DNA from 3 places in the Bradyrhizobium sp. CCGB12 genome. Region 1 is predicted to be linked to each of the others. Evidence: predicted binding sites of a transcription regulator. Region 1 holds the regulator's gene; each other region holds the start of a gene.
The links. The regulator PhoB, encoded in region 1, activates phosphate uptake and scavenging genes when phosphate is short. The targets are predictions, from matches to a motif close to TGTCATNNANCTGTCAT.
Positions count from the first base shown of each region.

Region 2: a site for PhoB is predicted at 1,946-1,962, ahead of NLM27_RS06520 (YbhN family protein). Genes of this name have one in related genera too.
Region 3: a site for PhoB is predicted at 6,939-6,955, ahead of NLM27_RS11895 (glycerophosphodiester phosphodiesterase family protein). Genes of this name have one in related genera too.

Region 1 is NZ_JANADO010000001.1:6,649,310-6,658,889, reverse strand. It holds gene pstA (phosphate ABC transporter permease PstA) at 1-253, shown strand, start outside; gene pstB (phosphate ABC transporter ATP-binding protein PstB) at 250-1,068, shown strand; gene phoU (phosphate signaling complex protein PhoU) at 1,080-1,796, shown strand; gene phoB (phosphate regulon transcriptional regulator PhoB) at 1,819-2,526, shown strand; gene NLM27_RS30505 (GcrA family cell cycle regulator) at 2,775-3,287, opposite strand; gene NLM27_RS30500 (aspartate aminotransferase family protein) at 3,757-4,965, shown strand; gene argF (ornithine carbamoyltransferase) at 4,965-5,888, shown strand; gene NLM27_RS30490 (Hsp33 family molecular chaperone) at 6,133-7,152, shown strand; gene apaG (Co2+/Mg2+ efflux protein ApaG) at 7,379-7,771, opposite strand; gene NLM27_RS30480 (OpgC domain-containing protein) at 7,955-9,196, shown strand; gene NLM27_RS30475 (SGNH/GDSL hydrolase family protein) at 9,196-9,580, shown strand, end outside.
Region 2 is NZ_JANADO010000001.1:1,404,009-1,413,588, reverse strand. It holds gene NLM27_RS06530 (MFS transporter) at 1-1,042, opposite strand, end outside; gene NLM27_RS06525 (ferritin-like domain-containing protein) at 1,203-1,709, opposite strand; gene NLM27_RS06520 (YbhN family protein) at 2,134-3,216, shown strand; gene NLM27_RS06515 (hypothetical protein) at 3,309-5,261, shown strand; gene NLM27_RS06510 (MFS transporter) at 5,681-7,033, shown strand; gene NLM27_RS06505 (LysR substrate-binding domain-containing protein) at 7,157-8,062, shown strand; gene kdgD (5-dehydro-4-deoxyglucarate dehydratase) at 8,192-9,136, shown strand; gene gudD (glucarate dehydratase) at 9,163-9,580, shown strand, end outside.
Region 3 is NZ_JANADO010000001.1:2,473,224-2,482,803, reverse strand. It holds gene lpdA (dihydrolipoyl dehydrogenase) at 1-336, opposite strand, end outside; gene NLM27_RS11925 (hypothetical protein) at 354-590, opposite strand; gene NLM27_RS11920 (pyruvate dehydrogenase complex dihydrolipoamide acetyltransferase) at 613-1,956, opposite strand; gene NLM27_RS11915 (nucleoside deaminase) at 2,019-2,471, opposite strand; gene NLM27_RS11910 (DUF5076 domain-containing protein) at 2,474-2,776, opposite strand; gene NLM27_RS11905 (pyruvate dehydrogenase complex E1 component subunit beta) at 2,780-4,165, opposite strand; gene pdhA (pyruvate dehydrogenase (acetyl-transferring) E1 component subunit alpha) at 4,195-5,217, opposite strand; gene NLM27_RS11895 (glycerophosphodiester phosphodiesterase family protein) at 5,473-6,795, opposite strand; gene NLM27_RS11890 (septum formation initiator family protein) at 7,050-7,367, opposite strand; gene NLM27_RS11885 (NADPH-dependent FMN reductase) at 7,511-8,062, opposite strand; gene NLM27_RS11880 (MBL fold metallo-hydrolase) at 8,246-9,244, opposite strand; gene NLM27_RS11875 (AraC family transcriptional regulator) at 9,390-9,580, opposite strand, start outside.

The DNA.
Region 1 (9,580 bases):
CGTGATGCTGGCGACCGCCCGCGTCGCCGGCGAGACCGCGCCGCTGCTGTTCACCGCGCTCTCGAACCAGTTCTTCAGCCTCGGCCTGAACAAGACGATGGCGAACCTGCCGGTGACCATCAACAATTTCGTGCAGAGCCCTTACGCCTACTGGAAGCAGCTCGCCTGGAGCGGTGCCCTGCTGATCACTTTGACCGTACTTGCCTTGAATATTGGCGCGCGCATCCTTAGCGCCGAGAGGACCGCAAAATGAGCGATATGTCTATTTCCGTCAGTACGCCCGTTCAGCCCGGCTCGCATCCGCTGCCGGAGGCGCCGGCCAAGGTGACGGTGCGCAACCTCAACTTCTATTACGGCGAGCACCACGCGCTGAAGAACATCAACCTGACGCTTGGCACCAACCGCGTCACGGCGTTCATCGGCCCGTCGGGCTGCGGCAAGTCGACCCTGCTGCGCATTTTCAACCGGATGTACGACCTCTATCCGGGGCAGCGCGCCGTGGGACAGTTGATGTTGGATCAGACCAACATCCTCGACCCCAGGCTGGACCTCAACCTGCTGCGCGCCCGCGTCGGCATGGTGTTCCAGAAGCCGACGCCGTTCCCGATGACGATCTACGAGAACATCGCGTTCGGCATCCGCCTCTACGAGAAGATCTCGAAGTCCGAGATGGACGACCGCGTCGAGAAGGCGCTGCGCGGCGGCGCGCTGTGGAACGAGGTCAAGGACAAGCTCAACGCCTCCGGCCTGTCGCTCTCCGGCGGCCAGCAGCAGCGCCTCTGCATCGCCCGCACGGTTGCGGTGCGTCCTGAGGTGATCCTGTTCGACGAGCCCTGCTCGGCGCTCGACCCGATCTCGACCGCCAAGGTCGAGGAGCTGATCCAGGAGCTGTCCGAGAACTACACGATCGCGATCGTCACCCATAACATGCAGCAGGCGGCGCGCGTCTCCGACAAGACCGCCTTCATGTATCTCGGCGAGCTGATCGAGTTCGACGACACCAGCAAGATCTTCACGTCGCCGAGCGATCGGCGCACGCAGGACTACATCACCGGCCGGTTCGGCTGAGGAGACGGGACATGGGTACTGAACATACCGCTAAGGCCTTCGACACCGACCTCCAGGAGCTCACTCGCCTGGTCGCCGAGATGGGCGGCATTGCCGAGCGCATGATCGTCGACTCCGTCGACGCGCTGATCCGCCGCGACGTTGCGCTCGGTCAGCGCGTCGTCACCATCGACGCCGAGCTCGACGCGCTCCAGAAGCGCATCGAGGAGCGCGCCGTGCTCACCATCGCCCGCCGCCAGCCGATGGCGGTGGATCTGCGCGAAATCGTCGGCGCCATGCGCGTCGCCACCGATCTCGAGCGTATCGGCGACCTCGCCAAGAACATGGGCAAGCGCGTCGCAGCGCTGGAGACGGACTTCCATCCGCTGAAACTGTTCCGCGGCCTGGAGCACATGACCGACCTCGTGGAGCAGCAGGTCAAGTCGGTGCTGGATGCCTATGCCGCGCACGACCTACCGGCGGCGATGGCAGTCTGGAAGGGCGACGAGGAAGTCGACGCCATCTGCACCTCGCTGTTCCGCGAGCTCCTCACCTACATGATGGAGGATCCGCGCAATATCTCGTTCTGCATCCACCTGATGTTCTGCGCCAAGAACATCGAACGGATCGGCGACCACGCCACCAACATCGCCGAGACCGTGTTCTACATGATCGAGGGGCAGGCGATCACCGACAAGCGGCCGAAGGGCGACATGACGACCTTCGCCACGACGGTCCCGAATACCTGATTACGTAAGGAGCGACGACCACATGGGCGCACGCATTATGGTGGTTGAAGACGAGGAAGCTCTCACCGAGCTTCTTCGTTACAACCTCGAAGGCGACGGCTATGACGTGGAGACGGTGATGCGCGGCGACGATGCCGACACCCGCCTCAAGGAACACATCCCCGATCTGATCGTGCTCGACTGGATGCTGCCGGGACTGTCCGGCATCGAGCTGTGCCGGCGGCTGCGCACCCGTCCCGAGACCAAGCAGCTTCCGATCATCATGCTCACCGCGCGCGGCGAGGAGAGCGAGCGGGTGCGGGGTCTTGCGACCGGTGCCGACGACTACATCGTCAAGCCGTTCTCGGTGCCGGAGCTGTTGGCGCGCGTGAAGGGTCTGTTGCGGCGCGCAAGCCCGGAGCGGCTTGCCACCGTGCTCGCCTATGGCGACATCGAGCTCGACCGCGACAAGCGCCGCGTGGCGCGCTCGGGCCGGCCGATTGATCTCGGCCCGACCGAATATCGCCTGCTGGAGTTCTTCCTGGAGCATCCCGGCCGCGTGTTCTCACGCGAGCAGCTGCTCGACAGCGTCTGGGGTCGCGACATCTACATCGACGAGCGTACCGTCGACGTCCATATCGGCCGCCTGCGCAAGCTGCTCAATCTCGGCCGCGAGCAGGACCCGATCCGCACGGTCCGTGGCGCAGGGTACGCGCTGGATGATCGCTTTGCGAAGGCGGAGCAGACGTAAGCTCTTTTGGCGATCTGTCGTCGTCACGCACTCAGGTGTCGTCCCGGACAAGCGTAAGCGCAGATCCGGGACCCATAGCCACAGGGAGTAGTTTGGCGAAGACTCGGAGTGACCACTTCGCGCGACAATTGCGCCCTGTGGCTATGGGTCCCGGATCTACGCGCGCTTGAGGCGCGCTTGTCCGGGACGACACCGAATGTGCGGAGCCGTCATCGCGTGACGGCTGCCGTCTTGATCTCAGAAAATTCTCACCGCGTGCTCGGCTTGGCCGGTGCACGCCGGCGATCCGCGGCCGGCTGATAGGCGACGCGCGAGTGCTGGGCGCAGTAGGGCAGGCCGGACAGCGCCTTGCCGCCGCAGAAGAAGAAATCCGGGCTCGAGGGATCGCCGACCGGCCAGTGGCAGGTCGCCTCGTTCAGCTCCAGCAGCGACAGCCGCTGGCTCATCGGCACCACGTTGTCGTAGGTGACCGGCTCGGCCTCCACCTCGACCTCGAAGGCCTGCGCGAGCGCGGTGTTGCCGCGCGAGATCGGGCGGGTCACTCGCATCATGTGCTGCGCCGGACGCGCCTTGCGCGGCCGGGGCGCGGCCGAGGAAGGACTTTTGGCGCGGCCGGACAGGCCGAGCCTGTGCACTTTGCCGATCACGGCATTGCGGGTCACATTGCCGAGCTCGGCCGCGATCTGGCTGGCCGAAAGTCCGGCCTCCCAGAGCTTTTTCAGCTGCTCGACGCGATCGTCGGACCAGGTCAAAACCGTCATTGCACCCTTTCCCTCGCTGCCGGCCAGCCATCCTGGGGCCTCACAACGAATGCCTAAGCCTTGAAAAACCCGTGCCGCCAGAATCCCTTAAGGCTCGCCGGGCGCGTGACTGACGCCCGAACGTTTACGCCGGTACATAAGGACTCTTGGGATCAGAACCGCTGCACGAGATGTCGTATCTGACAGGCCAAACGCTACAATATGGCGTGACTCCCGCGCAAGAGTCCGCCGACTCGCTTCCACATGTTCCGTGGTGAAAACCCCGCAAAATCGGCACCGCAAGACTACGGATTCAGCGTTTCGCGAGGCTTTTCGGGCGGCATTGACACCCGTCTTGCCAGGCATAAGATAGTGACGCGTGCCGCCCTTAAAAGGCGGCACGTTTCGTTTTCCGGACCGGTCAATGGTGCGCTGCGTAAGGCACGCCAGGCAGGTCTCAACATCCAAGTGCAACATCCAAGTGATGGTCATGACCAACAGCGCCGCGCCGCATCTGCTTCCCGTTTTCGCCAGGACCGACCTTGGTTTCGAGCGCGGCGAAGGCTGCTGGCTGATCGCGACCAATGGCGATCGCTACCTCGACTTCACGTCGGGCGTTGCGGTGAATGCGCTCGGCCATGCCCATCCCGCGCTGGTCAAGGCACTGCAGGAGCAGGCAACGAAGCTCTGGCACATGTCCAACCTGTTCCAGAGCCCCGATGGCGAGAAGCTCGCGGCCCGTCTCTGCAATGAGAGCTTTGCCGACTTCGTGTTCTTCTGCAATTCCGGCGCCGAAGCGCTGGAGGGTGTGATCAAGCTGGTCCGCCATCATCACTTCTCCAAGGGGCATCCGGAACGTTATCGGATCATCACCTTCGAAGGCGCCTTCCACGGCCGCACGCTGGCGACGTTGGCTGCGACGGGATCGGCAAAATATCTCGAGGGCTTCGGTCCGCCGATGGACGGCTTCGACCAGGTCCCGCATGGCGACATCGAAGCCGTGAAGAAGGCGATCGGTCCGCAGACCGCCGGCATCCTGATCGAGCCGATCCAGGGCGAGGGCGGCGTGCGTTCGTCAACGCCCGCTTTCCTCAAGGCGCTGCGTCAGCTCTGCGACGAGAAGGGCTTGCTGCTCGCGTTCGACGAGGTGCAGACCGGCATGGGCCGCACCGGCGATCTCTTCGCCCACAGGCGCACCGGCGTCACACCCGACGCGATGTCGCTGGCAAAGGCGCTCGGCGGCGGCTTCCCGATCGGCGCGGTGCTGGCGACCGCGGAGGCGGCTTCCGGCATGGGGCCCGGCTCGCACGGCTCGACCTTCGGCGGCAATCCGCTCGCGATCTCCGCTGCGAACGCCGTGCTCGACGTCATGCTCAAGCCCGGCTTCTTCGACCACGTGCAGAAGATGTCGCTGCTGCTCAAGCAGAAGCTCGCCTCCGTGATCGATCGCCATCCCGATGTCGTCAGCGAAGTTCGCGGCGAGGGTCTCCTGATCGGCATCAAGGCTGTCGTGCCTTCGGGGGATCTCGTTGCCGCCTTGCGCAACGAAAAACTGCTCACCGTCGGCGCCGGCGACAATGTCGTGCGCTTCCTGCCGCCTCTGATCGTCACCGAAGCGGAGATCGAGGACAGTGTCGAGCGGCTCGAGCGTGCCTGCTCCGCGCTGTCGGCCGGCCAGAGCAAGCGGACGGCCAGCTGATGAGCAAGTCGCCAAAGCACTTCCTCGATATCAACGAGCTCCCGCTGTCGGAGCTCAAGCGCATGCTCGCCGCATCCTCCGCCATGAAGGCGAAGCAGAAGGCGCAGCAGCCGGTCAGGCCGCTCGAAGGCAAGACGCTGGCGATGATCTTCGAGCGCCCCTCGACGCGGACACGGGTGTCGTTCGACGTCGCCATGCGCCAGCTCGGTGGCGAGCCCATCATGCTCACCGGTGCCGAGATGCAGCTTGGTCGCGGCGAGACCATCGCCGACACCGCACGCGTGCTGTCGCGCTATGTCGACGCCATCATGATCCGCATCCTCAATCACGAGGCGCTGCTGGAGCTTGCGGCCCATGCGACCGTGCCCGTCATCAACGGCCTGACGCGCCGTTCGCACCCTTGCCAGGTGATGGCCGACCTCATGACCTACGAGGAACATCGCGGCCCGATCGAAGGCAAGACGGTGGCCTGGACCGGCGACGACAACAACGTGCTGGCGTCGTGGGCCCACGCCGCCGAGCGCTTCAAGTTCCAGCTCAACGTCGCAACGCCCCCGGAGCTCGCACCGAAGAAGGTGATGCGCGACTGGATCAAGGCGACGAATGCGCCGATCGTGCTCGGTACGGATCCCGAGGCCGCCGTGAAGGGCGCCGATTGCGTCGTCACCGACACCTGGGTGTCGATGGGCGACAAGGAAGGTGAACATCGCCACAACGTGCTCAAGCCCTACCAGGTCAATTCCAAGCTGATGTCGCTGGCCAAGCCCGACGCGCTGTTCATGCATTGCCTGCCGGCCCATCGCGGCGAAGAGGTCACCGATGAGGTGATCGACGGCCCGCAATCGGTCGTGTTCGACGAGGCCGAAAATCGCCTGCACGCGCAAAAGGGCATTCTGGCCTGGTGCTTTGACGCGGTGAAGTAGGGCGGCGTAGTCGCATAAAATCGGATCGTCGTCCTGGCGAAGGCCAGGACCCATTACCACCGGCTTTGGTTTGGCGACGATTGGTCATTGCCAGCTCGCGCCACAACTTCTCCCTGGGGCAATGGGTCCTGGCTTTCGCCAGGACGACACTGAGTTTGTTGTATCGTATGTGATCAAATCAGCATCCGGAACACGCCGGCTCACGCCCCCTTCCATTCCCGCTCTCCGACACCAGATAACGCCCATGGTTTCCCAATCCCCTGACATGAAAACCGGGCCTGAAGGCCCGGTTCGCGCACCATCAGCGGTTCCGATCGATGACGCCGTGCTGCCCTACGAGGTCGACGCGCTCGACGTGCGCGGCCGCCTGGTGCGGCTCGGTCCGGCACTCGATGAGATCCTCACCAAGCACGATTATCCCGCCCCCGTCGGCAAGCTGCTCGGCGAGGCCATCGTGCTGTCGACGCTGCTCGGCTCGGCGCTGAAATTCGAGGGCCGCTTCATCCTTCAGGCCCAGACCGACGGTCCGGTGTCGTTCCTGGTCGTCGACTACATGGCGCCGGATCGCCTGCGTGCCTACGCCCGTTACGATGCCGCGCGTCTCGGCGATGCCAAGGATTCGGGCATGCATTCCGGCGCGCTGCTCGGCCGCGGCCATCTCGCCATGACCATCGACCAGGGCCCCGACATGAGCCGTTACCAAGGCCTGGTCGCGCTCGACGGCGGCGGTCTGGAAGAGGCCGCCCACGAATATTTCCTGCGCTCCGAGCAGATCCCGACCCGCGTGCGCCTTGCGGTCGGCGAGGAATGGCGCTCGAGCGACGGCGGCAAGCATCGCTGGCGCGCCGGCGGCATGCTGATGCAGTTTCTGCCGAAAGCGCCCGAGCGCGCGCGGCAGGCCGATCTGCATCCTGGCGATGCGCCCGAAGGCACCGAGGTGCACAGCATCACCGAGGACGACGCCTGGGTCGAGGCGCGTTCGCTGATCGAGACCGTCGAGGACGTCGAGCTGATCGATCCCGAGCTCTCCGGCGAGCGGCTGCTTTTCCGCCTGTTTCACGAGCGCGGCGTGCGCGTGTTCACTCCGCTGTCGCTGAGGGCGCAATGCTCCTGCTCGCGCGATGCGGTCGCCTCCATGCTCAAGAGCTTCTCGTCCGACGATCGCGCCGCGATGGTCAAGGACGACAAGGTCGTCGTGACCTGTGAGTTCTGCAGCTCGGTCTATCAGTTTACGCCGGATGAGGCGGGCGTGGAGAACGCGTAAGCCTATCGTCCGTCATTGCGAGCGCAGCGAAGCAATCCAGGGTCTTTCCGCAGAGGGATTCTGCATTGCTTCGCTGCGCTCGCAATGACGATGTGGAAGCAGCATGCCATATACGCAGACATCGTAGGGTGGGCAAAGCGCAGCGTGCCCACCATCCTCGCACCGCGATTGAAATGGTGGGCACGGCGCGTTGCGCCTTTGCCCACCCTATGGCGGCCCGCCTGCCCTAATTCAACACCCGCTTGTTATCGGGGCTGTCGAGCGAGAACGTCGGCACGTCGATCTCGAAACGTTCGCCGCTTTCGTTGACCATCTGGTAGCGGCCGGTCATGAAGCCGGAAGCGGTCGTGAGCGGCACGCCCGAGGTGTATTCGAAACGCTCGCCGGGGGCCAGGATCGGCTGCTCGCCGACGACGCCCTCGCCCTTCACCTCCTGTTGGCGGCCGGTGGCGTCGGTGATGATCCAGTGCCGCGTCTTCAACTGCACGGTCTCGTCGCCCGAATTGGTGATGACGATGGTGTAGGACCAGAAATAGCGGGAGCGATCGGCCGACGACTGCTCCGGAACAAAGTTCGGCTCGACGGTCACTTCGATCTGGCGGGTCACGGCGCGATACATGGCGGCCATCATAACGAAAAGCGGGCCGGGAACCAAACGCCGCGCTGGGCGGCTTTCGTGACATCGTCCCGCCCGAATTGGATCGGAAGTACGCCCAATGTGATCCGGTGCGCTTTGCGAGACAACGGCCGGACCTGTACACTCCTTGATGCGTCGCGAGTGAGATGAGGGTTTCTGGCCCCGATGACCATTGCCGACCAAGTGACGGGATCGACGATCGCGGGGAACGCGGGCGTAAGGCCGCGAGCGGCTGCGCCGGCCATCACACTGCCGGCCATCGGCGAGCGTGAGCTCCGGCTCGATCTGTTCCGCGGGTTGGCGCTGTGGCTGATCTTCATCGACCACCTGCCAACCAGCCTGCTGACCTGGTTCACCATCCGCAATTACGGCTTCAGCGATGCCACCGAGATCTTCATCTTCATCTCCGGCTACACCGCCGCCTTCGTCTACGGCCGTGCGATGCTGGAAAGCGGCGTCGTCATCGCCACCGCGCGCATCCTGCGGCGCGTCTGGCAGATCTACGTCGCCCACGTCTTCCTGTTCACGATCTTCCTCGCCGAGATCTCCTATGTGGCGACCAGCTTCGAGAACCCGCTCTACACCGAAGAGATGGGCATCATGGATTTCCTCAAGCAGCCCGACGTCACCATCGTGCAGGCGCTGCTGCTGCGCTTCCGTCCCGTCAACATGGACGTGCTGCCGCTCTACATCGTGCTGATGCTGGCGCTGCCGCTGATCCTGTGGTCGATGAAATGGCGTCCCGACGTGACGCTCGGCCTCTCGGTGGTGCTCTACGCGGTGACCTGGGAGTACGACCTCTACTTCTCCGCCTACCCGAACGGCTTCTGGGCGTTCAATCCCCTGGCCTGGCAATTGCTCTTCGTCTTCGGTGCGTGGTGTGCGCTCGGCGGCGCGCGGCGCATGTCGCGCATCCTGGCGTCACCTGTGACGATGTGGATATCGATCGCCTATCTCGCGGCTGCGTTCTATGTGACGCTGACCTGGTATGTGCCGCAACTCGGCCACCTGATGCCGAAGCGCATCGAGCAATGGATGTATCCGATCGACAAGACCGATCTCGACGTGCTGCGTTTCACGCACTTCCTGGCGCTGGCCGCGCTCACCGTGCGTTTCCTGCCGCGGGACTGGCCGGGCCTGAAATCGCGCTGGCTGCGGCCGCTGATCCTATGCGGCCAGCACTCCCTCGAGATCTTCTGTCTCGGCGTCTTCCTGGCCTTCGCCGGCCATTTCATCCTGGCTGAAGTCTCCGGCGGCGCAGCCATGCATGCGTTGATTAGCCTCTCTGGAATCCTGATCATGTGGGGGGTGGCCTGGGTAATTTCGTGGTACAAGCGCGTAGCTGACAAGAGCGGTGCGAAAACCAAAAACGCCGTCGGCAACGCCGATCTGGCGGGAGGGGGCTGATGAAGGCGAAGGTTCTCCTGAGCCTGATCCTGCTATGCGGTGGCCTCGCCGCGCCCACGGCGCGCGCGGGCGATGCTGCGCCTGCTGCCCCGGCCGGGCCCCCCGCGTGCGAATTGCCGTCCTATCTGCTCACCAGCGAAAGCCAGCTTCCCAAGGTCGCGGACGCCGTCAAGGCCGGCAAGCCGCTCGATATTCTGGTCATCGGCAGCCGCTCGACCACGATTCCATCCTCGGAGAGCAGCTCATATCCGGCGCGCATGGAGGCGATCCTCAAGGACAAGCTGCCACCCTCGGAGGCGGTGCACGTCTCCGTAGAAATACAGAGCAAGAAAACGGCAGAGGAGACCGCAGCCACCTTCGTTAAGCTGATGGAAGCAAAAACGC
Region 2 (9,580 bases), 5.2 Mb from region 1:
GGCACCGGCCGATGCGCTCAGCCAGGCGCGGGGCCAGCAGATTGACCGGCAGCACCGCCGCCATCATCGGCACGAAGGCAAGCCCGGTCCACCACGCCGACAGCCCGTTGACCCTCTGGAAGTAAAGGCTGAGCACGAAGATCAGGCCGTAAATGGCGATGTTCACGAGCAGCCCCACGAGCGAGGTCAGCGTGAACAGCCGGTGGCCGAACAACGACAGCGGCAGCATTGGCTGCGCCGCGCGGCTCTCGCGCCAAACGAAGAGCCCGGCGAGAACGGCCGCCCCGACAAAGGCTGCGATCACGGCAGGATGGTCCCACCCCAGTGCACCGCCTTCGATGATGGCGCCGGCGAGCGCGCCCAGCGCACCGATCGCGGCCAGCTGGCCGGGCAGATCGATCTCGCGCGAGCGGGCCCGCGTGGTCTCGCTGGCATAGCGCCAGCTCAGCCACAGGCCGGCGAGCCCGATCGGCAGATTGACCAGGAAGATCGCACGCCAGCCGACCAGCGTGATCAGCGCGCCGCCGACGAAGGGGCCGGCGGTGAGCGCAAGGCTCGCGCCTGCGGCCCAGACCGCGACGGCGCGGCCACGCTCGCGGTCGTCCGCATAGGCATGATTGAGCAACGCAAGGGAATTCGGCACCAGGATCGCCGCTGCCAGGCCCTGGACCAGCCGCGCGGCGATCAGCACGACCGCATTGGGCGACAGCGCACAGGCGAGCGAGGCTGCGGTGAAGATGGCGAACCCCGCCATGAAGACGCGCTTGGCGCCGATCCGGTCGCCGAGAGCACCGGCCGTCAGGATGAAGGCGGCAAACGCGATGGTGTAGGCGCTGACAACCCATTGCAGTTCGGCGATGCCGCCGCCGAGCGCCTTGCCCATCGCATCGAGCGCGGTGTTGACGATCGTGACGTCGAGCTGCACCACGCCATAGCCGAGGCTCATCGCGGCCAGCGTAAGCGAGGTTCCAAGACGCGAGCCGGCGCGCGGCGCGCCGGCTCGATCGTCGAAGGCTTCATATTTGATGGTATCGGCTCGCATGCAGCACCTCGATTGCAGCCCCATGCGAAATATACTCATCCGGCCCGCCGTCATGTTTCGACAAAGGCCGAATGATGATTACGAAGGCTCTGGGCATGACGGCAGAAAGAGAAAACGCCGCGCGGACCACTGCGCGGCGTCTTCTTGGCTTGGCTTTGCCTTAGCTCGCTGCGCGCAGGTTCACCTTGCTCTCGGCGAGTGTCGTCAGCTTCTTGTCGGTCGCCTTCTCTTCCTCCAGCGTCTTCGCAAGCACGGTGGCGCAGTCGTTGCGGCCGAGCTGCTTGGCCCAGGCGATCAGGCTGCCGTAGCGGACGATCTCGTAATGTTCAGCGGCCTGGGCCGCATTGATCAGCGCCGCGTCGAGCACAGCCTTGTCGGCGACCTCGCCGGCGGTCTCGTCGGCTTCCTCGATGATGCCGTCGATGGCCGGGCAATCCACCGCCTTCGCGGCGACGCCATGCATCTTGAACACTTCCTCCAGCCGCGCGACATGCTGCTTGGTTTCTTCGAGGTGCGTCAAAAAGCCCTGTTTCAGCTGCGGATCGGTGGCCTTGCTTGCCATCTTCGGCAGCGCCTTGGTGAGCTGCTGCTCGGCATAATAGATGTCTTGAAGCTGGTGCACGAACAGGTCGTTCATGGTTTTGATGTCTTTTGTGAACAGTCCCATCGTTCCGGTCCTCTCGGTTTCGGGAACACGACGTCATCGGCCCGCACAAAAGGCCGCATATTTCGCCATGTTCGATTGTTGATGGGGCGCTAACGGGCACGCTACATCGACGTTCCAAAAAAGTGCGGATCGCTTGCGCTGGAACAATGCTGGCGACGCCAGAATTTGACACCATGTCAACGCGTCGGCGCCATCTGAGCCGCTCATACGACTCATATGCTTAACGCATGTCCGATGTGAACGACGTATGACAAAAGTGGGCGGCCCAGCGCAGAACCTCCCATTGTCAAGGGCTGCACAAGTCGCTGTTTTTGCCTTAAATGAACTTGATCATGTCTAGCGATCGACGCCTGCCTTTGGCCGTCATCGCACCCGATCGGCCGATGCCTGGCTGGATCGGTCTTGCCCCCCGCCGGGAGGATGAATGCACGGACTGCTGACCGCGCTGAAACGCGGCTTTAATAGATGGATCGGCTGGCGACGGCTCGGCATTGCCGCGAGCGTGTTCATCATCGCCTTCGCGATCATCACTCTGGTGCGGACCCTCAAGGGCATCGATACCGGGGTTATCCTGACCGCGCTGACCGAGATTCCCCGTGGGAATATCGGGCTGGCGGCGATCTGCGTCGTCTTCGCGTTCTGCACGCTGACTTTCTACGACTTTTTTGCACTGCGAACGATCGGCAAGAAGCACGTGCCCTATCGCATCGCAGCGCTGTCCAGCTTCACGTCCTATTCGATCGGCCACAACATCGGCGCGACGGTCTTCACCGGCGGCGCGATCCGTTTCCGGATCTATTCGGATTACGGGCTGAACGCGATCGACGTCGCGAAAATCTGCTTCCTGTCGGGCCTGACCTTCTGGCTCGGTAACATCTTCGTGCTCTCGATCGGCATGGCCATCCATCCGGATGCGGCGTCCGCGATGGATCAGCTCCCGTCGTCGCTCAACCGGCTGATCGCGCTCGGCGGCCTCGCCTCGATCGGCGCCTATCTGGTCTGGCTCTGCATGGGCGAGAAGCGCCGCGAGCTCGGCCAGAAAGGCTGGAAGGTGGTGCTGCCCTCCGCGCCGCTGACGCTGGTGCAGATCCTGATCGGCGTCGTCGACCTCGGCTTCTGCGCCACCGCGATGTACCTTTTGATGCCGGCCAATCCGCCGATCGACTTCATGTCGCTCGCCGTGGTGTTCATCCTGGCGACGCTGCTCGGCTTTGCCAGTCACGCGCCCGGCTCGATCGGCGTGTTCGATGTCGCCATGCTTGTCGCGCTGCCCGAATTCGGCCGCGAGCAGCTTCTGGCCACACTGCTGGTGTTCCGCATTCTCTACTTCGTGATCCCATTCGGCCTCGCGATCTCCATCATGGGCACGCGCGAGCTCTGGACGAATGTGGTTGCGCCGTGGCAGGAGCGGCGACGGCTGGCGGAGGCCTGCGCCCAGGCCAACCTGCCCAAGCAGGTGGCCGCGATGGAGCGCGAACGGGCGCTGCGGCAGGCCGGCAAGCGGTAGGGCGGAGCCACAAGACCGTCAGACAAAGGTTGCGGGCGGGGGAGCAATCCTCTCTTATTTCCGCCTCAACTTTGCCGTTGAACACGCGGGCCATGATCCCTTTCCCCTTTCGCACCCTTTCCGCAGGCGCTCTGCTGCTTGCCGGGATTCTGACCGCGTTGGCGCCCGAGCGGGCCGCCGCGCAGGACGCCGGCGCCATGCAGATCAGTTGGGAGGTACGCAACCGCTTCCGATTGTTCCGCGAGGAGCGCGATTTCCTGCTCCATGTCGAGAACGCGCGCAACCGCAGCATCCTGGCGGCCGAGCAGTCGCTGGAGCTCCAGAGCGAGGGTCGCGGCTGGGCCCGCAACATGGTCAACCGGCTCTGCATCGACCTTCAGGGCCGGGTCAACCAGCCCTGCACCCGCGATAACGTCAAGGAAAACTACATCACCCCGATCGACCACCCCGTCACGGTGCGCCTCTCCGGCGCAGTGCCGGTCGGCGCCACCTGCGCCTGGTCGTTCGACGACGGCGACGGGCCGCAAGCCTCGACCTTCGATTGCGCCGAGCCGGTCAATTTGCGCGTCCGTTACGGCAAGCAGACGGTCGCGACCGTCGACGTCTCCTCCGGCTCGGATCCGACCCAGCGGATCCAGACCGAGATCCAGGTCCGTGACATCTTCGTCGCTGGCCTGGGAGACAGCATCGCGTCCGGCGAAGGCAATCCCGACCGGCCGCTGGCGCTGTCGGACGAAGGTTTTTGCTTCCGCTCCTATCTCGGCACCGCCGGCGCGCAGTACTACCGGCCGAGCCGCGCCGGCTTCAAGGGCGGCCGTGCCTGCGAGGCGCCGGATACACTCGCCAACTGGCAACGCTACAGCGCCCTCTGGTTCAACGCGCCCTGCCACCGCTCGCTCTACAGCTATCAGGCCCGCACCGCGCTGGCGCTCGCGGTGCGCTACACCCACATCGCCGTGACCTTCCTGCCGCTCGCCTGCACCGGCGCCAGCATCGGCGACGGGCTGCTCGGCTCGCAGCGCGCCCGCGAATGCCCGCCAGGCAAGACCGGCGTCTGCAACACCAGCGTGGCCGCGCAGGTCGCCGAGCTGCGCGAGGCGCTCACCGCAGCGAAGAAACGTCAACCTGATCGCACGCTCGATCTGGTGCTGCTTTCGGTCGGCGCCAACGACGTCTACTTCTCCGGTCTCGTCGCCGACGTCATCGTCGACACCGCGACCGAGCGCGCGCTGTTCCGCCGCTCCGGCGTGATGGCCAGCGTCGACGATTCCCGCGATGCGCTGGCGCGCGAGCTGCCGCAGAACTTCGTCAAGCTGCGCGAGGCGCTGAAGCCACTGGTCGGCGGCGACCTCTCACACGTGGTCTATGTCTCCTATGCCAATCCGGCGCTCGCCGATGGCGGCGTGCCCTGCCGCGGCGGCCGCGCCGGCTTCGACATCCATCCGTCCTTCAATGCCGACCCGCAGCGCCTCGCCCGTGTCTCGACCTTCGTCGACACCGAATTCCTGCCGCAGCTGAAGGGGCTCGCCACCTGCACCCGCGGTGCACTGTGCCGCGATCCGGAGGCGGACCGCATGACCTTCGTCGACACGCACCAGGCGGCGTTCGCCGACCACGGTTTCTGCGCTCACTCGGGCAACGATCCCGAATTCGACCGCACCTGCTTTGCCGAGAACGGCCAGAGCTTCAATCCCGACATCGTGACGGCGGCGAGCCAGCCGATGCTGTGCGGCCGCGGCGCCTCGGAATACCGCGCCTACCTGCCGCGTGCGCGCTGGATCCGCGATGCCAACGACAGCTATTTTGCTGCGATGACCTATCCGCAAGGCCTGCCAGCCGCGAGCCAGCCGACCGACATTCATGATGCGACCTGGGGCGTGCTCTCCGCCGTCTATGGCGGCGCCGTGCATCCGAGCGCCGAAGGCCACGCCGCGATGGCGGATGCCGCGCTGCCGGCCGCAAGCGCGGTGCTCGGCCTCGATACCGTTCCGCCAGGCGTGACGCGCGGACTATTGGCGCCGCTGTTGGGCGGCGCGCAGCAGTAGAAGAGAGAGCGAGCTCTCTCCACACCGTCATTGCGAGCGCAGCGAAGCAATCCAGCGTCCCTCCGCGGAAAGATTCTGGATTGCTTCGCTGCGCTCGCAATGACGATTGGGGTTTGCACTTTCCACACTCTCGGTGTCCTCGCCCGGCTTGACCGGGCGATCCAGTACTCCGTGACAGCAGTGATTGAATCGAGACGCCGCGGTGTACTGGATTCCCCGCTTTCGCGGGGAATGACAATTGAGTGCGTGGGGCTAGCTTGCTCACGCATTCGCCATCACCACGTATCGTTCCCCGCACTCGCCGTTCCATCAATCCAAAAACGGCATCGATCGATACTCCCTTGAACTTGGACACTTTGCCGCGCGCGCCTCTAGGAGTCGCTTCGAGGGAAACGTTTCGAGTTCTAAGGAGGCGCGTGATGAGCGCAGTGGTGTCCGCAGCGGATGTGAGGAGGTCTCGCGTCAGGCTGCTCATCGTGACCATGTTGTTCCTGGTCACCACGGTGAACTATGCCGACCGCGCCACGCTGTCGATCGCAGGCCCCGCGCTCTCCAAGGAGCTGCATCTCGATCCCGTCGCCATGGGCTACATCTTCTCGGCCTTCGGCTGGTCCTATGTGATCGCGCAGGTGCCGGGCGGCTGGCTGCTCGACCGCTACGGCTCGCGCCTCGTCTACGCCTTCAGCATCATCGTCTGGTCGATGTTCACGATGATGCAGGGCTGGGTCGGCTTCTTCAGCGCCGGCACCGCCATCCTCGTGCTGTTCGCACTCCGCTTCCTGGTCGGCATCGCCGAAGCGCCCTCCTTTCCCGCCAACGCCCGCATCGTCGCGGCCTGGTTTCCAGGCAATGAGCGCGGCACCGCGTCGGCCTTCTTCAACTCGGGACAGTATTTCGCGACCGTGATCTTCGCGCCGCTGATGGGCTGGATCGCCCACGCTTATGGCTGGCGCTTCGTGTTCTTCGTGATGGGTGCGCTCGGCGTCGTCATGGGCCTCGTCTGGATCAAGACCATCTACGGTCCGAAAGAGCACCCCGGCATCAACGACGCCGAGTTCGACTACATCAAGGAGGGCGGCGCGCTGGTCGATCTCGACGCGCCCAAGGACGATTTGAAGCAGGAGCGTGCGCCTCAATCCGGCTCCGGCTGGGACCACATCCGCCAGCTGCTCTCCAACCGCATGATGCTCGGCGTCTATCTCGGCCAGTACTGCATCAACACGCTGACCTATTTCTTCCTGACCTGGTTTCCGGTCTACCTGGTCAAGGAGCGCGGGCTGTCGATCCTGCAAGCCGGCTTCGTCGCGACGCTGCCCGCGCTGTGCGGCTTCATCGGCGGCGTGCTCGGCGGCGTCATCTCCGACGCGATCCTGCGCAGCACGGGCTCGCTGACCATGGCGCGCAAGATCCCGATCGTGGGCGGCATGCTGCTATCGATGTCGATCATTGCCTGCAATTATGTCGACGGACAGGCGCTGGTGGTGGGCTTCATGGCGCTCGCCTTCTTCGGCAAGGGCATCGGCGCGCTCGGCTGGGCGGTCGTCTCCGACACCTCGCCGAAGGAAGCCGGCGGCGTCTCCGGCGGCCTGTTCAACACCTTCGGCAACCTCTCCTCGATCACCACGCCGATCGTGATCGGCTACATCCTGGCCGCGACCGGCTCCTTCAACGGCGCGCTGGTGTTCGTCGGCCTCAACGCGCTGGTGGCGGCCTTCGCCTACCTCGTCATCGTCGGCAAGATCGAGCGGGTGACGCTCAAACGTTCCTCCTGAGGGCTCACATGGGAGCTTGACCAGGCAACTCAACGGCGGCTCGAAAAGCCGCCGTCTTTGTTTTGGGGGTGATCGATGCTAGAAGTGCCGGGGAAACGCCTTATCCATCTAAGGCATGTATCGATGTTCGACCTCAACCAGCTCCGCTGTTTCGTCACGGTGGCGGAGGAACTGCATTTCGGCCGCGCCGCCGCGCGGCTGAACATGACCCAACCGCCGCTGTCCCGGCAGATCCAGGTGCTCGAGCACATCATCGACGCGCCGCTTCTGGAGCGGACCAGCCGCTCGGTGCGCCTGACGCCCGCGGGGCGCAGCTTCCTGCCGGAGGCACGGCGGATCCTCAAGCTTGCGGAAAGCGCCTCGCAGGTCGCCCGCCGCATTGCGCTCGGCAAGACCGGCTCGGTGAAGATCGGTTTCACTGCCGCCGCGGCTTACGGCTTCCTGCCTGAGCTCGTCGCCGCCTGCCGCGCGAAATTGCCCGAGGTCGATTTCTCGCTGAAGGAGATGGTGTCTGGCGACCAGTTCGAGGCGCTGACCTCGGGCCAGATCGACGCCGGCCTGCTGAGGCCGCCGATCGCGCGTCCCGAGCTTGCCAGCCGCCGCGTCGTCGCCGAGCCCCTGCTCGCGGCGATCCCCAAGAAGCATCCGCTGGCGAGCGCCGACAGCATCACCATCAAGGATTTCGACGACCAGCCCTTCGTGATGTATTCGCCTTATGAAAGCCGCTACTTCCACGACCTCCTCGTGGCCTTGTTCACGCGCGCCGACGTGCTGCCGCGCTATGTCCAGCATCTCAGCCAGATCCACTCGATTCTCGCCATGGTCCGCGCCGGCCTCGGCCTTGCCATCGTGCCCGCCGCGGCGGCGAGCCTGAAGATAGCGGACGTCCGGCTGCGGCCGCTGAGGTTGCGCACACGAGTCCCCGTCGAGTTGTTCATGGTCTGGCGCCGCGACGACGAGAATCCGCTGCTGTCGGCCCTCATCAAAATCGCCGGTGAATTGTCCTCCGCGGAGATAGCGGAAGATTGATGCTCAATCTGCATCGGTCGATATAGGCTTTGGCTTGGACGCGCATCGAACGGTCTCCTAAACCACGGTGCATGGACGCGCAGGCTTCAGCTCGCGTCCTCCACAACACGCAAGAAGGGAGCCGCGCCCATGAGCAAGATGACCCCGCACGAGATGGCCCAGAAGATCGGATCGGGCCTCCTGTCCTTCCCCGTCACGCCGTTCAGGGCGGATTACTCCCTCGACGAGACGACCTATCGCGCCAACATGGACTGGCTGTGCGGCTATGACGTCGCCGGCCTGTTCGCCGCCGGCGGCACCGGCGAGTTCTTCTCGCTGACGCCGACCGAGGTTCCGCAGGTCGTCAAGATCGCCGTCGAGGAGACCAAGGGCCGCGTGCCCGTGCTCGCCGGCACCGGCTACGGCACCGCGATCGCCCGCGAGATCGCTGTTGGCGCCGAGAAGGCCGGCGCCGACGGCCTGTTGCTGCTACCGCCCTATCTCACCCATGCCGAGCAGGACGGCCTTGCAGCCCATGTCGAGGCGGTCTGCGCCTCGGTCAAGATCGGCGTCATCGTCTACAACCGCGACAACGCCATCCTCCAGCCCGACACCCTCGCCCGCCTCGCCGAGCGTTGCCCCAACCTCGTCGGCTACAAGGACGGCATCGGCGACATCGAGCTGATGACCCGCGTCTACACCAAGCTCGGCGACCGCCTGACCTATATCGGCGGCCTGCCGACCGCCGAGACTTTTGCGCTGCCCTATCTCGACATGGGCGTCACGACCTATTCCTCGGCCGTGTTCAACTTCGTTCCGGAGTTCGCCACCAACTTCTACGCCGCGGTGCGCAAGCGCGACCACGAGACCATCCACGCCGGCCTGAAGAACTTCATCCTGCCGCTGATCGCGATCCGCAACCGCAAGAAGGGCTATGCGGTCTCGATCATCAAGGCCGGTATGAAGGTGATCGGCCGCGATTCCGGCCCGGTCCGTCCGCCGCTGACCGATCTCACCGAGCAGGAGATCGCGGAACTGACCGCGCTGGTGAAGAATCTGCCCGCCATCCGGTCGTCACAACAGGCTGCAGAATAACAAAACGCAACAGGGAGGAGCGTGCAATGGTGGAAGTTTCCGGCGCACCGGTCGTCACGGCGATGCAGGTGATCCCGGTCGCGGGCCGCGACAGCATGCTCCTCAATCTGAGCGGCGCGCATGCGCCGTTCTTCACCCGCAACATCGTCATCCTCACCGACAATGCCGGTCACACCGGCGTCGGCGAGGTCCCGGGCGGGCAGAAGATCTGGCAGACGCTGCAGGACGCCCGCGATCTCGTGATCGGCAAGACCGTCGGCGCGATGAACAACATCCTCGCCGACGTCCGCACGGCCTTCGCCGACCGCGACGCCGGCGGGCGCGGCAAGCAGACCTTTGACCTCCGCGTGATGATCCACGCGGTCACGGCGATCGAATCCGCGCTGCTCGATTTGCTCGGTCAGCATCTCGACCTGCCGGTCGCCGCGCTGCTCGGCGAGGGCC
Region 3 (9,580 bases), 4.2 Mb from region 1:
CCAGATGATGCTGACCTTGTTCTTCTTCATCAGGAAGCCGACGCCGTCGTTGAGCCGCTTCGAGACGCCGCGCGAGCGCTGCACCACCGCCTTCGGGTCGAACGAGACCTTTTCGGCCGAGAGGCCGTAATCCTTGGCGTGCTGCATGTAGTGATAGATCTCGGCCGAGCGCAGCAGCGCCTTGGTCGGGATGCAGCCCCAGTTCAGGCAGATGCCGCCGAGATACGACTTCTCGACGATCGCGGTCTTGAGACCGAGCTGTGCGGCGCGGATCGCGGTGACATAGCCGCCGGGGCCGGAGCCGATGATGATGACGTCGAAGGATGTATCGGCCATGGCGGCTCCCGTTCAACTCAAGACGTGACGCCGCGTGCGCGGCGCTTGAAGACAACAAACCTGACCAGCCATTCGATGATCCCGACCAGGACCAGAATGGCCAGCGCGCTCAACACAATGGGTTGAGCGATGTTCCGCGACAGTTGCTCGCCCGACAGGAAGGCGGACTGAAGAAAATCAAGCCCGATCGGATTGAGCGCGACGACGGCGCCGAGCAGCAGCGATATCCATGGCCAGCGGGTACGGACATGCAAGGTTGCCCCCTTCGCCGCCGCGTCAGACCATCATCATGACAGGATTTTCGATGAGCTGCTTGAACGCGCCGATCAGCTCGGCACCGAGGGCGCCGTCGATGGCGCGGTGATCGCAGGACAAGGTCACGCTCATCATGTGCGCGATCTCGATCTTGCCGCCGCGCACGACGGGACGCTCCTCGCTGGTGCCCACGGCCAGAATGGTCGCGTGCGGCGGGTTGATCACGGCGGTGAAGTGGCTGATGCCGTACATGCCGAGGTTGGAGACCGCCGTGGTGCCGCCCTGATATTCCTCGGGCTTCAGCTTGCGCGAACGGGCGCGCGCGGCAAAATCCTTCATCTCGTTGGAGATGGTCGAGAGCGTCTTGGTCTCGGCCTTGCGGATGATCGGCGTGATCAGGCCGCCGGGCATCGCCACGGCAACGCCGACGTCGGAATGGTGGTGCTTGACCATGCCGCTTTCGGTCCAGCTGACGTTACAGTTCGGGATCTTCTGCAGCGCGACCGCCATCGCCTTGATGACGAAGTCGTTGACCGAGATCTTGTAGAGCGGCTTCTTTTCCTTGTCCTTGGGCGCAGCCGCATTGATCTCCTCGCGCGCGGCGAGCAGCTTGCCGATGTCGCAGTCGATGGTGAGATAGAAGTGCGGGACGTTCTGGATCGACGCGGTCAGGCGCTGCGCAATCGTGCGGCGCATGCCGTCATGCGGAACGATGTCGTAGGAACCGGGCTCGAACAGCGACAGGATCTGCTTGTCCGACATGGTCGGCGCAATCGAGGGCGCGCCTGACGGCGCCGCCGCCGGTGCCTTGAGGCCCTTGCCGGACTTGGCCTGCTCGACGTCGCGCGCGACCACGCGGCCGTGCGGGCCGGTACCGGTGACCATCGCAACATCGATGCCGGCGTCCTTGGCGAGACGGCGCGCGAGCGGTGACGAGAATACCCGGCCGCCATGGCCGTTGCTCTGCGCGGCAGGCGCTGCAGCCTGCGGCGCAGGTGCAGGAGGCGGTGCAGCCTTGGGCGCGGCCGGCGCGGGAGCCGGCGCAGCGGCGGAAGCCTCCGTGGCTTTCGGTGGTGCGGCCGAGACGCTGGGCTTGGCGGCACCAGCGGCCTTCACGTCCTCGCCCTCGCCGGCGAGCACCGCGATCACGTCGTTGACCGGCACGTCCTGCGTGCCCTCGGGCACCAGGATCTTGGCGATCGTGCCTTCGTCGATCGCCTCGACCTCCATGGTCGCCTTGTCGGTCTCGATCTCGGCGATGACGTCGCCGGATTTGACCTTGTCGCCTTCCTTCTTCAGCCACTTGGCGAGGTTGCCCTTCTCCATCGTCGGCGAGAGAGCGGGCATCAGGATGTTGATGGGCATGCTGACCTCACGAAGAACTTTTCAAAACGTCGCCTTCGAAATCAAAGACGAACAGACCAGGTTTAGTTGCCGATGTCGCCCTGCCACAGGCGCTCATTGGCGGGATTGGAACGCCACGTCTTCATCATGCTGATGGAGCGGTCGTCGGCAAGATCGATCCAGGGGATACCGAACTTGTCGAGGATGTCCTTGGAGCCCTCGAAGGTGACGGATTCTCCGATCACCACGAGCTGGACCTTGAACAAAGCGAGCGCGCCGGCGCACATCGAGCATGGCGACAGCGTGGTGTACATGACGGTGTCGTGGAACGAGATCACGCCGGCCTCGCGCAGGCAGCTCATCTCGCCGTGCAGGATCACGTTGTTCTCCTGCACGCGGTTGTTATGGCCGCGGGCGATGATCTTGCCACCGCGCGTCAGCACGGCGCCGATCGGCAGCCCGCCTTGCACGATCGAGGCTTCCGCCTCGCGGATCGCCTCCAGCATGAGATCGAAATGATGGGACTCGATCGCCACGGTCAGTGTCCCTTGCCGCGCGGCGTCGTGGTGCCGGTGTCCGTGGGACGCTCGATCTCGGCCTGGAACATCTCCAGTATCCGGTTGAGGGCGTCCTCCTCGGTATATTCGCTCTCGCGCGCATAGGCGCGTGCGGCATGGCGGGCGAGATCGACGAGCAGCAGGCCCCACATGTCGGGCTCCTCGAAGGCGCGCTGAAACGCCATCGACAGCCCGCCATCCAGCACGAACACGCGCAGGATCTCGACCGCGTCCTCGCGGGTCATGACGTCGGGCGGCAGAGGCTGCTCCTTCGGGCCCGCCATGGTCTACCTGTAGCAGACGGCTTTGGCGGCCTCGACGACTTCCGCCGCCGAAGGCAGCGCGAGCTTCTCCAGGTTCGCGGCATAGGGCATCGGCACATCCTTGCCGGAGACGCGCGCAACAGGCGCATCGAGATAATCGAAGGCATTCTCCATGATGCGCGCGGCGATCTCGGCGCCGACGCCGCTCTGCGCCCAGCCCTCCTCCACCGTGACGGCGCGCCCGGTCTTCTTGACCGAGTTGACGATGGTTTCGGTGTCCATCGGACGCAACGTGCGCAGGTCGATCACCTCGGCCTCGATGCCGTCCTTGGCGAGTTCGTCGGCCGCCTTCAGCGCATAGGTCATCCCGTTCGACCAGGAGATGATGGTGACGTGGCTCCCTGCGCGCACGATGCGCGCCTTGCCGATCGGGATCACGAAGTCATCGAGCTTCGGCACTTCGCCGGTGTGCCCGTACAGCACCTCGTTCTCGAGGAAGATCACCGGGTTGGGATCGCGGATCGCGGCCTTGAGCAGACCTTTGTAATCGGCGGCCGAGAACGGCGCGACGACCTTGAGGCCCGGGACGTTCGAATACCAGGACGAGTAGTCCTGGCTGTGCTGGGCGGCGACGCGGGCGGCGGCACCGTTGGGCCCGCGGAACACGATCGAGCAACCCATCTGTCCGCCGGACATATAGAGCGTCTTGGCCGCGGAATTGATGATCTGGTCAATCGCCTGCATGGCGAAGTTGAAGGTCATGAATTCGACGATCGGTTTCAGGCCGGTCATCGCGGCACCGACGCCGATGCCGGCAAAGCCGTGCTCGGTGATCGGCGTGTCGATGACGCGCCTGGCGCCGAATTCCTGCAGGAGTCCCTGGGTCACCTTGTAGGCGCCCTGATATTCGGCGACCTCCTCGCCCATCACGAAGACATCGGCGTCGCGGCGCATTTCCTCGGCCATGGCATCGCGCAGGGCTTCACGGATGGTCTGCGTCACCATCTCGGTGCCGGCCGGCACTTCCGGATCAGGTTCAGTGACAGCCTGCGGCGCGGACGGTGCAGCCTTCGGCGCAGGCGCCTCGGCCTTTGCGGCGGCAGGCGGCGCGGATTCCGCAGCCTTCTGGGCGGGCGCCGGCGTCTTGGCCAGGTCGGCGGCGCTCTCGCCGTCGGCGAGGATTGTCGCGATCGGCGTGTTCACCGCGACGTCGGCGGTGCCCTCGGGGATCAGGATCTTGCCGAGCGTGCCCTCGTCGGTCGCCTCGACCTCCATGGTCGCCTTGTCGGTCTCGATCTCGGCGATGACGTCGCCCGACTTGATCGTCTCACCCTCTTTTTTCAGCCATTTGGCGAGGTTGCCCTTCTCCATCGTGGGCGACAACGCGGGCATCAGCACTTGAATTGGCATATCGACTCCAAAAGAAAGCTTGCGCGCGTTCAGCGGTAAACGTCGGTCCAGAGCTCGGCGGCATCCGGCTCGGGATCTTGCTGGGCGAAATCGGCAGACGCGTTGACGATCTCGCGCACCTCGGCGTCGATCGCCTTGAGATCGGCCTCGCTGACCTTGGCCGCCAGCAGGCGGTTGCGCACCTGCTCGATCGGGTCCTGGTCGTGACGAACCTTCTCGACCTCCTCGCGCGTTCTGTACTTTGCGGGGTCGGACATCGAGTGGCCGCGATAGCGGTAGGTCTGCATCTCCAGGATATAGGGGCCCTTGCCGGCGCGGCACCAGGCCGCCGCCTCCTCGCCCGCGGCCTTCACGGCGCGCACGTCCATGCCATCGACCTGCATGCCGGGAATGTTGAAGGACGCACCGCGCTTGGAGAAATCCTGCTGCGCCGAGGCACGCGACACCGAGGTGCCCATGGCGTAGCGGTTGTTCTCGATGACGTAGATCACCGGCAGCTTCCAGAGCTCCGCCATGTTGAAGCTCTCATAGACCTGGCCCTGGTTGGCCGCGCCATCGCCGAAATAGGTGACGCTGACATTGTCGTTGCCGCGATAGTGATTGGCGAAGGCAAGCCCGGTGCCGAGCGAGACCTGGGCACCGACGATGCCGTGACCGCCGTAAAAGTGCTTCTCCTTGCTGAACATGTGCATGGAGCCGCCCTTGCCCTTGGAATAACCGCCGCGGCGCCCCGTGAGCTCGGCCATGACGCCGTTGGCTTCCATGCCGGTGGCAAGCATGTGGCCGTGATCGCGATAACCGGTGATGACCTGATCGCCCAGCTTCAGCGCCATCTGCATGCCAACCACCACGGCCTCCTGGCCGATATAGAGGTGGCAGAAGCCGCCGATCGCGCCCATGCCGTAGAGCTGACCGGCCTTTTCCTCGAACCGCCGGATCAGGAGCATGTCGCGGAGCGCCTTGAGCTCCTGCTCCTTGGTGAATTCCGGGGGCGAACCGCCGTTGGTCTTGTCCTGTGCAGTGCTTGCGGCGGCTTTCTTGGGTGCGGCCATGGGAATTCCGGGTCAGAGAAAACTTCAGCCCTCTCTAACCCAAGTCAAACGCCCTTGGAAAGCACCGCGGCGGCATGGCACGACTTTCATTATGCCGCACTGCAACGTGGCCGAAACTTTGCAAAACCTTTGGGCTTGATTGGGCAACATTAGCTCCCCGCCAACGACGGGGGTGCAGGCAACCGGCGCAAGCAAATTCGGACATGTCTATCGGAGGGTCTGAGATCCCCCGCGTGTCCGATTCGTAGCCGCGCCTCACCAGCCCAGCTCTCGCAAATATGCTGCGCGGGCGGCAACGCCGGTATGCGTGAAGTCGGTGAAGACCCCATCGACACCGAGGCGGAAGAATTTGAGATATTCAAGGCTGGGATCGCCGCGATAGTCGGCAGCCAGATACTTCTTCTCGTTCCGGAACGTGAAGACATGCACGAACAGGCCGAGCTTGTGCGCATCGCTGACAAGGCTGGTTGCATCCTGCGTCGTGGCCTCCGACGTGGATCCCTTGTAGGGCGTGCCGTCGGCATTGCTGTCCTTCCACGGCGTGATCTTGAGCGGGACGATATACGCCTTCCACGGACCGATGCCGTCGGCATAGGTCTTGATGTCGTTAAGGCCTTCGGACGTCAGCATCGCATCATACAAGCGCGCGTCGCCTGAAACCGTCCAGTCGAACGGACGGGAATTGGTGATGTTGTCGAGCAGGACCTTGCCGTTCCTGAAGTCGATACCGTTACCGTCGATGAGTTGGACCTGCCGCGTCTGAAGGCCATGGCTGCGCATATATTTCAGGCTGCCTGGCTCGAAGCTCTGAACGAGGATGGGAGCCTCCTTCGTGTTGAGGCCATTGTCCTTGATGATCTTGATCAGGGCATCCTCGAGCGGGTGGCTGCCGGGCGCACCGCAGCCATTGGCAATCGCCTGGGCATTGTTCCAGGTCGGGTTCTTGGTTTCCGGATAGACCAAGACCGTGCGCCCGGTCTCGCTGGATTTGGCCTTGGCGATGTCGATGACGTCCTGGAAGCTGATGACCGGGAACTTGCCGTTGAAGACCTTCGGCCTTTCGTTGGCCGCGTCATACGTGGTGCCGGCGATCCATTGCTTCAGTTCGGCCATGGTGAAATCGGTGATCGACCAATCATTGGTATGGTCTTCGCCGTCGACGATCAGCGATTTCAGCACCGATTTGGGATCGGACGGATCGGTGAGATCCGTGAGGTAGTCGGCAGGTACGCCGGCGGCGGACGGAGCCTTGACGCGCACACCGGGCACCGTGCGCTTGCGGGCGGCAACAGCGGCATTGGTCTTCGCCACCTCGGCCACGTTGGTATTGTCGCTCAGCCAGGGGTTGTGACGCACCACCAGAACGCAATCCTTGGTCAGGTGCAGGTCCTCTTCGAGCGCATCGGTCCCCAGCGCCGCGGCGAGTTCATATGATGCCTCGGTCTCTTCAGCGACCAGCCCCGGCAGGCCGCGATGCCCGAGGATCAGTGGCGCCTTTCCATCAACGGTCAGGAAATGCTTGGCGCCCGATGGCACCGCGGACTGCGCGAAGGCCATCGACAGCGGAATCACAGCCACGCCGAGCAGCATCGCTGCAACACTTATTGCCCGTCTTGAACGACCGTTTCGCATCACCAAGCCTCCGTTTCCGCGCGGCATCGCTGCGAATGCCACAGGCGCCGAACCGGATACGGTCGGCGCTGTCGTCTTGTCTCAAGACTCTGACAGACGGATGACGGCGGAACGGGCGGCGCGGGGTTGCGCCGCCCCAGGCCGGGATGGCGATCCATCGACGGCCACTTTCGAAAACGCTTTCGAATTCAGCGAAAACGCTATTTCGCCGGGATCATCCGAACGAGATCATGCGGGTTGACGTAGTCGAGCTGGTAGCGCGCCCGCTCGTCCAGCATGTCAGGATCGATCCTGGACGTGCGCAGCAACGAGACACGCTGCTCGCTCCGGGCGCGCTCGCGCTTGAGCTGTGCCAGCTCACTGGTCAGCGCGATGATCTCCTGATCCAGTTCCTGGCGGGCGTTGAGGCCGTATTTGCCGGTATAGGCGTTGACGCCGAAATAGCCAACGATGGCAGCTGCCATCGCATAGAGGGCAAGACCGGTCAGGATCGATTTCAGGCGCGCGCGGGATACCATCCTTGGAAGATGGGACAGGTTGGTTAAGGGAGCGCTAATTTTGGATAAGCTGTCATTCCGGGGCGATGCGCAGCACCGACCCCGGAATGACACCCAATTGATTTCTTCCTATGAGGACGAAGCTTGGTGGTAGGCCGTTCGCCTCAGCCGTGGTGCTTTGCGACGTGCGCGGCGAACGCGTCGACATAGGCCTGGAGCACGGGCTTCAGCGACTCCTTGGTCAGGTTGCCGTCAGCATCGAAGGCGTCACCGACGGCGTTCAGATAGGTCTCGGGCTGCTGCATGATCGGGCCGGCAATGCCCGGCAGGATGTTCTGGAGCGTCTTGGCGGCGCTGACGCCCCCGAGCGGGCCCGGCGAGTTCGAGATAATGCCGACCGGCTTGCCGTTGAACGAGCTCTTGCCATAGGGCCGCGAGGCGACGTCGATGGCGTTCTTCAGCACACCCGGGATCGCGCGGTTATATTCGGGCGTGACGAAAATGACGCCATCCGACTTCTGAAGCTTCTCGCGGAAGGCCAGCCAGTCCGCGGGCGGCGCGCCCTCGAGGTCCTGGTTGAAGAACGAGATGCCCGCCAGCGTGACGACCTCGAGCTTGAGCGAGCCAGGCGCGAGTTTTGCGAGCGCATTGGCGATCTTGAGCGAGAAGCTGTCCTTGCGCAGGCTGCCGGCGATCACGACGATGTTGTAGGCCATGGGGTATCCTTGAGGGCTTGAGCGGGAGTGCCGGGGCGGCACTTAAGCGATCCGGACCATTGGATGCAAGTGCATGAACCGGACTGATTTGGAAACGCTGCGTTTCGCGAAAGCAGATGGTCGCCCAAATCAATAGGGCCGCCAAGCGGCGGCCCGATCTTTTACGCAAACGGTCCAGCTCGATCAGATCGTCGGATTCCACGCCGACGGGACCAGGCGATATTTGGCACCGTCCTTCTCGACATGACCGACCGAGGGGAAGGTGAAGTGGAAGCCGATCACGGTCGCCTTCTCGGCCGCCGCCATGTCGTAGAATTTGTGACGCGTCGTCTGCGCCAGCGCAGCATCGGCGTCGTACATGACATGCCAATCCGGGTTGCGCAGGAAGAATTCCGGAATGTTGGTGACGTCAGACTGGATCAGCACCTTGGCATCGCCCGATGCGACCGCGAACGAAGTGTGGCCGGGGGTATGGCCCGGCGTCGCAATGGAGGTGATGCCGGGCGCGACCTCCTTGCCCCAGTCGTACTTGGTGACCTTGGACTCAAGGCCCGCGAAGGTCTTCTTCACGTTGGCGAAATAGTTCTTCATCATCGGATTGGACTCGGCCTTGGCGGCGTTGTCCTCGCTGGTCCAGAACTCCCAGTCCTTGCCCGGCACCATGAGCTCCGCGTTCGGGAAAGCGAGCGCGCCGTCGGCAAGGCGGATGCCGTTGGTGTGGTCGGGGTGCAAATGCGACAGCAGCACGACGTCGATGTTCTTCGGATCGACGCCAGCTGCGGCAAGGTTTTGCAGGGTGCGGCCGACGGCGCCCTTGCTCGGCTCCAGATTGGCGACTCCGTTGCCAGTATCGATCAGCACGAGCTTGGAGCCGGTGTTGATGAGCTGCGGATTGAACGGCACTGTGACCATGCCCTTCGGCATGTAGGCCGCCTCACCCGCAGCCAGGGATTCCTCCTTGGGTATGTTGACGACGAACTTCTCCGGCATCGGAAAGGTGCGCGCGCCGTCGTTGATCGACGTGCACTCGTAACTGCCGACCTTGTAGCGGTAGAAGCCCGGCGCCTGCGTCCCGGTCGGTGGCACTGAGGCATTGGCGGCGGTTGGCCGAAGGCCGGTAACGGCAGCCGCGCCGATGGTGGCAGCGCCTGCAAGCAAGTGGCGGCGGTTCAAATCAGTCATGGAGAGGTCCCCTTCTGAGCGCCCTGCGGATTTTCCGCTTTCAACGGCGGCGGAATAATCCCCGGCTTCGCTCAGAAGGCAAGACCTTCTTTCGGTGACGTGCCGTCGCACACCACGATTATTTGTTCGGGGCGATAGGGAATTTTTAGCCAGCGGCACGTCTGCGCCAGTACCGCTTCGGCGGGTGGCCGTAGACTCGTTTGAAGGCATGCCCGAAAGCGCTCTCCGACGAATATCCCACCTGTGCGGCGGTTGCCGAAACGGTCGCCCCACGTCGCAACTGCTCGCATGCAAGCCGCATTCGCCATCGAAGGAGGTAGTCGAGCGGCGCCCGCC